Regions from separate parts of the Sutcliffiella horikoshii genome, predicted to be linked through region 2. Evidence: predicted binding sites of a transcription regulator. Region 2 holds the regulator's gene; each other region holds the start of a gene.
What was found. Region 2 encodes Rex, which represses fermentation and respiration genes when NADH is low (regulators of the CRP and FNR family bind a similar motif). Its sites were predicted from a motif close to TTGTGAAATATTTCACAA; they were not measured.
Positions count from the first base shown of each region.

Region 1: K7887_RS04940 (DoxX family membrane protein) is a predicted target of Rex. The motif match lies at 1,897-1,914, and genes of this name have one in related genera.
Region 3: K7887_RS10615 (cytochrome ubiquinol oxidase subunit I) is a predicted target of Rex. The motif match lies at 1,627-1,644, and genes of this name have one in related genera.

Region 1 is NZ_CP082918.1:952,142-956,418, reverse strand. It holds gene ltrA (group II intron reverse transcriptase/maturase) at 1-489, opposite strand, end outside; gene K7887_RS04945 (hypothetical protein) at 1,030-1,215, opposite strand; gene K7887_RS04940 (DoxX family membrane protein) at 1,341-1,871, opposite strand; gene K7887_RS04935 (gluconokinase) at 2,371-3,879, shown strand.
Region 2 is NZ_CP082918.1:311,930-316,206, forward strand. It holds gene K7887_RS01720 (hypothetical protein) at 1-47, opposite strand, end outside; gene K7887_RS01725 (ABC-F family ATP-binding cassette domain-containing protein) at 67-2,007, opposite strand; gene K7887_RS01730 (redox-sensing transcriptional repressor Rex) at 2,269-2,907, shown strand; gene K7887_RS01735 (twin-arginine translocase TatA/TatE family subunit) at 2,948-3,130, shown strand; gene tatC (twin-arginine translocase subunit TatC) at 3,148-3,906, shown strand; gene K7887_RS22920 (hypothetical protein) at 3,996-4,121, shown strand.
Region 3 is NZ_CP082918.1:2,079,789-2,084,065, forward strand. It holds gene K7887_RS10610 (tetratricopeptide repeat protein) at 136-1,356, opposite strand; gene K7887_RS10615 (cytochrome ubiquinol oxidase subunit I) at 1,721-3,052, shown strand; gene K7887_RS10620 (cytochrome d ubiquinol oxidase subunit II) at 3,065-4,078, shown strand; gene cydS (cytochrome bd oxidase small subunit CydS family protein) at 4,092-4,193, shown strand; gene K7887_RS10625 (tripartite tricarboxylate transporter permease) at 4,237-4,277, opposite strand, start outside.

The DNA of each region.
Region 1 (4,277 bases), 640 kb from region 2:
ATCTCCATCATCTATTGTGTTAGAGATGATTCGCATGAGTTTATCATGGTGGACTGTATCGAAAAACCTTTCAAGATCAATGTCCACAACCCAGTTATGTCCATCATTTAGAAATTCAAGGCTTTTAATAATTGCCATCTCACAGCTTCTTTTGGGTCTGAAGCCATAACTAAATTCGCTGAACTGCTTTTCAAATATCGGGCTGAGTATTTGATGGATGGCTTGTTGAACTACCCTATCCACTACTGTTGGTATTCCCAATTTGCGCATCTTGCCATTTTCTTTTGGGATTTCCACTCTTAAGGCAGCTTGTGGTTGGTATTTTCTTGTTCTGATGCGCTGACGCAGCTCGTCTTTGTGCTCTTTCAGATATTGCTTTAATTCATCGACCGTTATTCCGTCGACCCCACTCGCACCTTTGTTTTTATAGACACGAAGGTAAGCTTCATTCATGTTTTGATTACTTAGTATTTGTTCTAAAAGTTCCACACTCGTTTCTCCTATCCGTTCACGTAGTAAGTGATTATTCCATTTTGGTTATCCTCTGAGATACGCTCATACGTTCACCATTAACACATTCGGAACACTTCACTTACGCATTCGTGGTGTCGAAACACTATAAATTGTTCAGCCCTTCATGGAATAATTCCACTACTATGGCTTCGGCTGACTTCTTGCGGCAAACCTTTTTCGACTGTACCTTGGTACATCCGCAAGACCTCCCAGGGTAAGACAACTATCTTTCCTCTTTTACTCGCCTGATTTACCCTACAAAGTTACGCACATCTTTTGGACTTTGACTTGTTGAGGAGCCTCATCCCTTTGAAGAGCCTTAGTATCAGATTTCTGTTCGTCGAGCCAAGATTTTATTCCACGCTTCCTCCCGCCCTTACCTCACGGTAAGTACCTTGCGCTTCCTTAGTGGTTGGTCGATGTGTACCCCCACAGTGGACTTTCACCACCTAGATAGATGCCATGCCTGGCACACCCAAAAAAGCACTTACCCTCAGGTAACTGCCATCTGCCAAATCATGGGCCCAAATGTTTTGTAATATCAGCCGGACCCTGCCTTTGTGCTTCATCCTTAATCGATTCAATGCCTTCTTTAACTTTCTTATCAGACATGGATTTATAACGATCTGTTTTTCTATCTAACCAATATCCGAATGCTAAAAAAGATACAACAACAATAGAGACTACTATCCAAAAAATCATCAACCCCGCCCCCTTTATTACTACCCTATTCTACACGTATCCAATAATTCCCTTTTTATTTTTTCCCAACTAAAAAAAGCAACGTGAACCATCTCACGTCGCTTTTTCCATTCAACCCCATACATTCAATGTGCTACTGCATGGCCACCATCCATTGTCTTACGTCCGTTTCCACCGGTACGTTTCATCTTGCGTTCATCCATTTTTTCTTTTATATATTTCACTACAAAGCGATCCAGCCCATAGAAGGTAGCTGCCGTACCTGCTGCAATCAGTAATATTGCTGCAGTATAGAGGACAGGGTTCGTGCTGACGGTTCCGGCCAAAAGAAAGTTCAAGTTCATAAATGCTGCCCCTATAAGTGCCGGCAAAGTTGCTAAGCCAAGTATGAGTGCAATCCCCACCAGTACCTCGCCCCAAGGGATTAATATGTTGATCAAACCAACGTTAGGCAATGCTACATTCTCAAGAAATCCTGCGTACCACCCTTGTACCGCCGGGTGTGCTCCTTCCGCTTTTGCAATGGCGCCATGTAGAAATCCTTCTGCATCAAATGTTCCTATTTTCGGCAAACCGGCCTTTAGCCATTGTACCCCCAACCAAACTCTTAAAACTGTCCAAAGGATTGCCATTTTCGGTCCACGTAACCATTTCATGATTTACTCCTCCTAGAATTTCAGTTTGTGAAGTGTTTCACAATGACCTGTAAAAAAATTTAGCCGGCTAGCTCTTACTTTTGCTTCAGAAAGTTTGTGAAGTATTTCACTTACTTTCTATCTTTACTATACAACCATTTACCATCATTTACAATGGAGTTCACAAATTGTTCGCAATATTTATTTTGTTAATAACTTACACAAAATAGTGAGACCTTTTATATCAATATAAATAAATCATTCAATTATGAATAGTATTTTGTGGATAAATTTTCAGAATGTTGTTGATAATGTGGATAAACGTGTGTATATCCCGTCTATCAAGGTAACTGACTGTGCACAACTACAAACAAACGTGACTTTAGAACCACAGAACATCAAGAATCACATTACCCAATACCTATACTGAAATAATTCTTATCTTTTCCAAACAGATTGATATTAACTACTCACAACGATTAAAATAAAGATACTACGATAAAGCGAGGTGTGGCACATAATGAGCAACTATGTCATTGGATTGGATATTGGCACCTCCACGACCAGGTCTGTCATTTTTAATAGAAACGGAGAAGTGGTCTCTGAATCAGAGCATGCCTATTCTACTTACCGTCCGAAGCCTAATTACTCTGAACAAAACCCTTTGGAGATTGAGAGTGCTGCACGTCTTGCCATCTCCACTTCTATCAGCAAATTAAGAATCACACCAAACGATATTATTGGGCTAAGCATTTCTGCCCCTATGCACAGTTTAATTTGTATAAATGATAAAAACGAACCGATTTCCCCCATGATCACTTGGGCTGACGGAAGAAGCTATCCCCAGGCTGCCATCATGAAGGAGTCTTACGGACAGGACTTATATGAGCAAACAGGAACCCCCATTCATCCCATGTCACCTTTTGTGAAGCTTGTATGGATGAAAGAAAATCAATATACGCCATATTATGAAGCAACACGCTTTGTTACTATAAAAGAATATATCTTATACAAATGGTGTGGGACGTGGCAAGTGGATTATTCTATTGCCTCTGCAACAGGGCTTTTCAACATTCATACACTCCAATGGGATGAGGAAGCACTCGCCATAGCAGGTATAAATGAGTCTCAGCTCTCAAAAGTCTTGCCGTGTACAACACAAGTGGGACCCCTTACCGCTCACATTGCCAAAGAATTGCTTCTACATACTTCTACCCCCATTATCATCGGGGCTAGTGGCGGTGTGCTTGCCAATATCGGTGTCGGCGCCACAGAGGAAGGAGAAACTGCCTTAACGATTGGTAGCAGTGGAGCTATTCGGAGATTCACCTCTGAAAAAACAACTGACACTGAACAACGTACCTTTCAATATGCGTTTACGAAAGAAAGTCGTATCGTTGGAGGTGCAACCAACAATGGTACAATTTTAATGCAATGGCTAGCAAGACAATTCTCTTCCTTAACCAAAAAAGAAACGGTGGAAGTGGCAGACCTTGAAGCACTTGCTGCAACCTCCAGCGCAGGAGCTAACGGGCTATTTTTTCTTCCATACATGAATGGAGAACGTGCTCCAAAGTGGAACGCTAAAGCAAAGGGCGGGTGGATGGGACTCACTCTTTCACATACAAGTGCTGACATGATTCGCAGCGTGATGGAAAGTGTTATCTTCAATATGTATGAGATTCATGAAACCCTTCACGAAAAAGAATATCCTACTAAAAAGCTGATGGTCAGCGGTAGCTATGCGCGTTCGCCTCTATGGGTGCAGATGACAGCAGATATTTTTCGCAAAACTGTCATTTTACCGGAAAGTACACATGCTACTGCGTGGGGTGCTGCCTGGCTTGGGATGTTTGCACTTGGAGAAGTGGAGTCCCTTGAAGCCATAAAATCCTCCATTCCAATCAAGCATGAGGTATTGCCTACAGTCCGAAATGTAGCAATGTACGAAGAATATTACCACCTCTACCGAGAGCTGTATAATAAAAATAAACCATTATTTGCAGAAATCGATCGTCTGCAATATTAAACACTTTTAAATCTAAAATTTTAGATGATTGGTTAATCGCCGCTGTTCCTTTCCGCAAATAGCTTCGCTTTCCGCGGGACGGTGCTCGAGCCTCCTCACTTCGTTGCGGGGTCTCAACCTACCGTTACTCCCCCGCTGGAGTCTCCGCTATTTGCTCCAATTCACAGCTGGAAAGTATAAATACTTAATGTTTATGTTTTACAGTTAACTCAGTGAGAGAGCTTTTTATTTACCCTACATTGAATGGAACTTCTTTGTTGATTGGAGTGGAAGGCGCGCAGACGCCCGCGGGAGGAAGGGACAGGTGAGACCCCACAGGCGCAAGCCGAGGAGGCTCACGGACCGCCCGCAGGCAAGCGAAGCGCCTGGAACGGAAATCAACTGTATTTATTTTATCC
Region 2 (4,277 bases):
TTAATAATAATGACCATTAATAATACAATCGAAAAAAATCTATTCATCCATATCCCCCTAAAATATTTAAACAAGCTCTTCCCATTCCTCCATCAAGGCAAAAAGCCTTTCCTGAAACGCTTCATTCGCAGTGTTCAGCTCCAGCACCTTCTCGTGATCTTGATAAACTTCAGGCAAGCAAAGCTCGCTTTCGTTATGCTCGATTTTCTGCTCAAGCTCTTCCATTTCTTTTTCAATTTCTTCCACACGGCGTTTGCGCTGGCGTTCCAGGCGCTTTGCTTCTTTTTCCTGTTCGTAACTCATTTTCTCAGGTGCGTCACTGGTTGCAGTTGAAGTGACCTTTGAACCTTTGGAACTCGCAGTCTCTGCTTCCAATCGCTCAAGCTCCAACGCTTCTTCTTTTTTCTCGACATAATAGTCGTAGTCCCCAAGGTACTCTGTAGCCCCTACCGTGCTCAGCTCATACACCTTCGTCGCCAGTCTATTAATAAAATAACGGTCATGCGAAACAAACAGAATCGTTCCGGGATAATCAATCAGAGCATTCTCGAGGATTTCTTTGCTATCTAGGTCCAAGTGGTTAGTAGGCTCATCCAAAATCAGCACGTTTGAGCGCTCCATCATCAGCTTGGAAAGGGCAAGCCGCGCTTTTTCGCCACCACTCAACGTGGATACAGGCTTCAGCACGTCATCGCCGGAAAATAGGAAGTTTCCTAGAACGGTCCGGATTTCTTTCTCCATTTTTTGAGGATATTCATCCCAAAGCTCCGCTAGAACGGTTTTGTTGGAAGTAAGGTCTGCCTGCTGCTGGTCGTAATAGCTGATCGACACATTGGCGCCAAAGGAAAAGCTGCCTTCAAGCGGCTTTAATTTTCCTACAAGCGTCTTTAATAAGGTAGACTTCCCAATCCCATTTGGGCCAACAAGTGCGACACTGTCGCCGCGGCTCATGGAAAAGTCGACATGGCGGAAGACAGGATTTGTATCATAGGAAACAGATAAATCTTTCGCCTTAAGGACATCGTTCCCGCTTTGACGGTCGATATCGAACATGATGGATGCAGACTTTTCGTCGCCTTTAGGACGGTCCATCACTTCCATCTTTTCGAGTTGCCTGCGACGGCTTTGGGCGCGTTTGGTAGTTGAGGCACGTGCCAGGTTCTTTGCTACAAAATCTTGCAGTTTGGCAATCTCGTCTTGCTGCTTCTCAAACATTTTCATCTCGCGCTCATACTGCTCGGCCTTCTGCTCTAGATACTTGCTGTAGTTTCCGATGAACTTAGCGGATTGCTTACGCGAAATCTCATAAACAATGTTGACGACCTTGTCCAAGAAATAGCGGTCATGGGAAACAATCAGCAGGGCACCAGGGTAGCCTTGGAGGTAGTTTTCCAGCCAGGAAAGGGTGTCGATGTCCAAGTGGTTGGTCGGCTCATCCAGAATGAGCAGGTCCGGCTTGGTCAAAAGTAGTTTCGCTAAGGCTAAACGTGTCCGTTGTCCGCCACTGAGCGTTTCAATTGGTGTTTCGTAATCGTACTCGGAAAAGCGGAGGCCGTGCAGGACGGAGCGGATATCTGCTTCATATTGAAAGCCGCCTTTTTGTTTGAAGGCTTCTTGCACTTCGTCATATTCTTTGAGAATGCGGGCGTATTGCGTCTCATCTTCAAAATAAGCGGGATCTCCCATTTTCGCTTCAAGGGTGCGCATTTGTGTTTCGAGTTCGCGCAGGCCGGTGAATACGGTCAACATCTCGTCCCAGATCGAGCGCTCAGTCTGTAAACCTGTGTCTTGAGCGAGATAGCCGATCGACACGCCTTTAGGTTTAATCAGGTCTCCTGAATCAAAGGAAAGCTGATTGGATATGATTTTTAATAGAGTGGATTTCCCTGCCCCGTTGCGTCCGACTAGGGCAATTCGATCTTTGGATTGTACTTCTAGTTTTATATTCGATAAAATAAGGTCAGCGCCGAAATATTTGGTCAGCTGATTTACCTGTAAAATAATCATCATCTTCACCTCGTGTAATTCTAGGTTAAGTGTATCTTTCTTTGGGGTTTACATCAAGATTTTGGGTATCTTGCTTTTGGTCGAGGGCTGGTTTTGGCCGAATCGCCCGTAAATCGGGATTATCGCCCGTAAATTTTTATTTTCGCCCGATTCCGGACAGGGCACAAAGGCAGGGTAAAATAGTATAGACATAGAAATGTAATCGTTTTCGTTCCATGTTAAAATAGAAAAGCAAACAGGTTCGACAAATGGGGGAGTAAAATGAATAACGAACAAATGAAAATTCCACAGGCAACGGCAAAGCGCCTGCCGTTATATTATCGTTTCATCCAGAATTTGCATTCGTCTGGCAAGCAGCGCGTGTCATCTGCGGAGCTTAGTGAAGCGGTAAAGGTAGACAGTGCCACGATCCGCCGGGACTTCAGTTACTTTGGTGCGTTGGGGAAAAAGGGATATGGATATAATGTTCAATATTTGTTAACTTTTTTCAGGAAAACGCTCGACCAAGACGAATTGACATATGTTACTCTAATAGGTGTAGGTAATTTAGGAACCGCCTTCCTACATTATAATTTTATGAAAAACAATAATACGAAAATAGTGATGGCCTTTGATGTGGACGAGTCCAAGATCGGCTCGGAAATCGGAGGAGTCCCTGTTTATCATTTAGACGATATTGAAGAGCAAATGCCAGAGAATGTTACGGTAGCCATCTTGACGGTTCCGGCTCCGGTAGCGCAGCCAATAGCGGATAGACTTGTAGAAAAGGGCGTAAAGGGCATACTGAACTTTACACCGGCCCGTATCAATGTTCCGGAAGAGATACGCATCCATCACATTGATTTAGCGGTGGAACTGCAGTCATTGGTATATTTTCTCAAGCACTATCCAAGCGAGTAAAAAAGATGTAGAATAAGAATATTTCGAGGAGGTGTCAAATATGGGTTCATTAGGAATGGGAAGCCTCTTACTTATTGTATTTGTAGCACTACTTATTTTCGGTCCAAGCAAGTTGCCTCAACTTGGGAAAGCAGCAGGTAACACGTTGCGCGAATTCAAAAACGCAACTAAAGGATTGGCCGATGACGACGACGCTAAAGAGAAAAAAGAAGAAACGAAGTAATGTAAGGATGAACATATATGCTAGATAGAGAAATGTCGGTGTATGACCATATAGGCGAGCTCCGAAAAAGAATCATCATCACAGCATCCTTCTTTTTCGTTTCGGCAATCGGCGGCTTCTTCTTGGCCGAACCGATCATTGTCTATTTACAGCAAACAGATGAAGCGAAAGAGCTGACGATGAACGCCTTTCGTATGACAGACCCCATCAAGATCTTTATGCAATTCGCCTTTCTAATTGCATTTATCATCACGTTCCCCGTCACCCTCTATCAGCTTTGGGCCTTCATCAGCCCGGGCTTGTTAGAAAAAGAACGGAGAGTAACGTTAAGCTATATACCAATTTCCATTTTCCTATTTTTAAGCGGACTAGCTTTCTCTTACTTCATTTTATTCCCGTTTGTCGTGGATTTCATGGGTAGACTAGCAGACCGATTGGAAATAAACCAGGTAATCGGAATCAACGAATACTTTCAATTCTTATTTCAGCTGACCCTACCGTTTGGGTTGCTATTTCAAATGCCAGTAATTGTGATGTTCTTAACAAGGCTGGGCCTAATTACACCAGACATGTTGGTGCAAATCCGTAAGTTCGCTTACTTTGCGCTGCTTGTAGTTGGTGGAATGATAACACCGCCAGAACTGATCTCACATTTGATGGTAACCGTCCCGCTGTTCATTCTATATGAAATCAGCATTGTGATTTCCCGCGTTTCTTATAGAAAAGCGCAGAAAGCGGCAGCGTTGATGGAGCAGGAAGAGAAGATGAATAATTAGATTAGATGACGCAGGCTCGTCCCTTTTTGAGAAGGGGGCGGGCTTGTTTTTGGATTGGAGGGGGCTGCGGCCGCGGAGGTAATTTTTTTTTGGGGCGTCGGGACAGGTGGCACGGGAGCGATGGACCGGATGGATCTGGTGGACTGGATCAGTGGGTCAAAGGGACAGATGACGGTGCAAATCGTGCAAAATGTCCGAAGATTTTCGAAAGTTGACCGAAGTTTCCCAAAATGTGACCAAAGATTTGGCGAAGTTGACCGAAGTTTTTCCGAATTTGTCCGAACGAAATTTTGAGGTGTCCCAAGGTCGTCCAGAGTTGACCAAACACCGACTTCAAATGTCCGAACATCCTGCTAAGAAACAAGGAAATT
Region 3 (4,277 bases), 1.8 Mb from region 2:
AATTAAATAATGCTTACATACCCTAAATTCAACAATCAAACATGATTAGATGCAAGAAATTAAAATTAAACCAAATTACCCATTTCTAAAAAAAATCCCACACCAATATTATGAGTGTGGGTTTTTGAATTACTCTTAATAAGAGGTTTTTGATTTTATATTTTGCAAACAGCTGTCGAAAAATTCACTTGCTAACTTGTATTGTTGGCTTTCGAAATAGTATTTAGCCAACATCTCCGTATACTTAATGGTGTATCTTTCATTCCCGGCATTCTTAAAATAAGGGATTACTTCTTGTATGATATATGGCTCTAACTCTGAATCTTTATCTAATAAATAGATATGTGCGGTAAAGTGAATAATATATTCTGTTAAATCAATTTGTTTGGCCAATCTTAGCCCTTGTTCCGCCCATTCCCTTGAAAATTCAGTTTGGTCCAAAAAGTAATATTCTTCAACAAGGCCTAGGATGGAAAAAACACTTCTTTCTTCTTCTCTTTTTCGTTTTAATGATTCTAAATAATAAAAGATAGCTTCTTCTGATTGCTTCAAATATGACTTGATACAACCAAGATTGTGAAGTGCCATGGATTCCAAATAGGAATCTCCAATGTTTTCCCCTATATTTTTTGCAGAAAGATAATGCTTTTCAGCAAAGTCTTGTCGTTTGGAATGGTTGTAGTTGATGCCTAAAACGATATGACACTCAGCCGAACGTTTATTGTTGTAGAGACTTTGATAGAGGGAAAGGGCCTTTTCGGCGAAAAAGATGGATTCAAACGTATCACATGTTTTTAGTTTTGTTAATGAGACTTGATAATACAGTTCTGCTTTATCATCTTCAGAAATATAAGGTAGTTTTTCAGCCAAAGATAAGGCATTATCAAGTGCTAAGGTGGATTGTAAAAAATTATTCGTACGATAATAATAGATTCCTAATGTTTTATGGTGTATATACTCAACAGAGGGATTTATGCTAGTTGGTAAACTTCTAATTTGATCATATATCGACTCATATAGTTTTCTATCATTATTAAGGATAAAGTACTTAAGCTTCACCACGAGATAAAGTAAGTTTATGCTGGGATCAGATAAGACATTTTTAATATCAAACTCATCATTTAAGTATAAAAACTTTTCTCTTGCAGCCTTTTTATTCTGTAGTACGGTAAAATCATAAATTTCATATAATAGCTCTTCCACTGGTGTATTAAATTTAAGTCTTTCATGAACTTTTAGATTGTCTTCTTGTCCATTAGATAATTCTAAGGTGCCAACAATCCCATGATCTAGATTGTAATTGAGAGAGAATGTGTCCCTGGAAAGCCTATTAATATGATTTTTTAAATTCCTCATTAAATACACCCTTTGTGTGAATTATAAGAATATTTTACCACCTTCTTCTACATATTTATACAACATTCCGTCAGATTTTACTTTTTTTTCTACAATCTTTCTGTTATTGGCAAGAGTAAGCTATTGTTTGCTAACCTCGCCTTCTCTTCAATGGTTGTCACAAATTAGCCGAATCTTTGCCATAAAGATGTCATATTCAAGCGCTTTCCCCCTGTTTTGCTTCTTCGTTAAAGGGAATATACTAGAAAGAGAGTTTGCTTGGTGTTTATATTGTGAAGTATTGAGCAATCTATTGTATAATAAAAAGTGAACCTAGAAGATTGTAATTTTTGTTTGAAAAAGGAGTGGAGTATGGATGTTTGGGATGTTTGAATATGATCCGGTCTTATTAAGTCGAATTCTAACTGGAATTACATTGGCTGTTCACGTCATTTTCGCCACGGTCGGTGTGGGAGTTCCCCTTATGATAGCTTTGGCAGAGTGGATGGGAATAAAGAGAAATGATGAACATTATCGCCTGCTTGCAAGAAGATGGGCTCGTGGATTTGTCATAACCGTTGCGATCGGGGTAGTGACAGGAACTGCTATCGGTTTACAGTTGAGCTTACTTTGGCCAAACTTTATGCAGATGGCCGGCCATGTTATCAGTCTTCCATTGTTCATGGAAACCTTTGCGTTTTTCTTTGAAGCTATTTTCCTCGGCATCTACCTATATACGTGGGACCGATTTAAAAAGAAAATTTATCACTTTTTCATTTTGATTCCTGTAGCTCTCGGTGCAATGGCTTCAGGCTTCTTTATCACAACAGTAAATGGCTTTATGAATGCACCAAGAGGATTTGACCTTGAAAACGGCGTATTGACCAATATCCGTCCATTAGAAGCAATGTTCAATCCTGCAACTCCTACAAAGGTTGCTCACGTTTTATCATCGGCGTATTTAACAACAGCTTTTGTTCTAGCTGCCATTGCAGCCTTCGCGATACTTAAAGGAAAAGACCATGTTTATCATAAAAAAGCATTGCATCTTACGATGACAGCAGCTGCAATCTTTGCTATATCCACTGCTATCATTGGTGATTTTTCAGGTAAGTATCTAGCAAAATATCAACCTGAAAAACTTGCCGCAGCAGAATGGCATTTTGAGACTTCAACGGAAGCTCCGCTAATATTGGGTGGTGTACTTCAAGAAAATAATGAAGTGAAATATGCACTGGAAATTCCCTATGCCTTAAGTATCCTGGCTCACGGGACACCAGATGCAGAAGTAATCGGGTTAGAAGAGTTCCCAGAAGATGAGCTACCTCCATTAGTTGTCCATTACTTCTTTGATTTGATGGTGGGGATCGGGATGTTCCTAGCGTTTATTTCTATTCTGTATGTCTTGTTTGCAAAAGTTCGTAAATGGAATGAATGGAACAAACCTTTATTATGGGCGATAGTTGCCGGTGGACCGTTGTCCCTACTGGCAATAGAGATGGGCTGGTTCTTTGCAGAACTTGGCAGACAGCCATGGTTGCTTGTAGGTTATATGACGGTTGAACAAGGGGCAACGACTTCGGAACATGTTGATCTGATGATAGTCCTTTTTGTTCTACTTTACATCGTTCTTTGTACAACATGTGCCACAGTATTACGGAAAATGTTTAAAAATAACCCGGTGGAGAAAGAGCTTCACGACAGGGGCATGGAGTAAGGGGGATGACAAATGAGCTATGAAGTAATTGGGATCACTGTCCTGTGGACGTTTTTGTACGGTTATTTAATTGTAGCATCCATTGATTTTGGCGCAGGTTTCTTTAGTTATTACTCAACAATTACAAAGAAAAACCACCTAATCAACAAAGTGATTGTCCGTTACCTCTCCCCTGTTTGGGAGGTAACGAATGTATTTCTAGTATTCTTCTTCATCGGAATAGTAGGGTTCTTCCCTTCTACCGCCTATTATTATGGAACAACCCTTTTAGTACCGGGAAGTATCGCAATTGTGCTGTTGGCAATTCGAGGGTCCTACTACGCTTTTCATCATTATGGGGAAAAAGGAAACAACTTTTATCAAGCCTTATATGGAGCCACAGGTCTTTTAATACCTGCTTCCCTTTCTGTTGTGCTTACCATTTCAGAGGGTGGATTCATCTATAAATATGAAGATTCTGTATGGCTTGATTATGAAGCCCTATTCACCAGTTTCTACTCCTGGGCAGTGGTCATCCTGGCGTTAGTAAGTGTACTTTACATCTCGGCTTATTTCTTGGCATATTACGCTAAGACCGCTCAAGATGAAAAAGCCTTTGATGTATTAAGAAAGTATGCCTTAAATTGGAGTCTACCAACGATACTTGCCAGCGTTCTTGTATTTTTCGCTTTAAGCGATCATAACCCAGAACACTTTGATAAAATGTTGGAACTTTCCTGGATGTTCAGTCTTTCTTTCCTCTTTTTCATCGGAGCGGTTTATCTGATGTGGAAAAAGAAACATCTCGGTGTAGCCTTTATCTTGGTAATGCTCCAATTTGCAACGGCCTTCTTCGGTTACGGGGCATCTCATATGCCGTACCTGCTATATCCGTATCTGACCATCTATGATGGATTTACGAATGAGGCGATGGCGATAGCGTTGATTACAGCGTTCATTGCTGGATTGTTTTTGTTAATCCCTTCTTTGTATCTATTGATGCGACTGTTCTTATTTGACAACAAGTACGTACAAGGGAAAAAATAAGGGGGTAAACTCTGTGGAAAATTTCTTAATCATGTATGCTTCGCCATTGATTGTGGCAACGGGCATCTTCGTACTATTCCTTTGGGGAGCCAAGGGGAAGGAAAAGTATAAATAAAATAACAAAACAGCCCTGCCAATGGTAGGGCTGTTTTACATTTTTAGAGTTTTAAATTCTTATCATCAGCAACAAGTCTCGGTT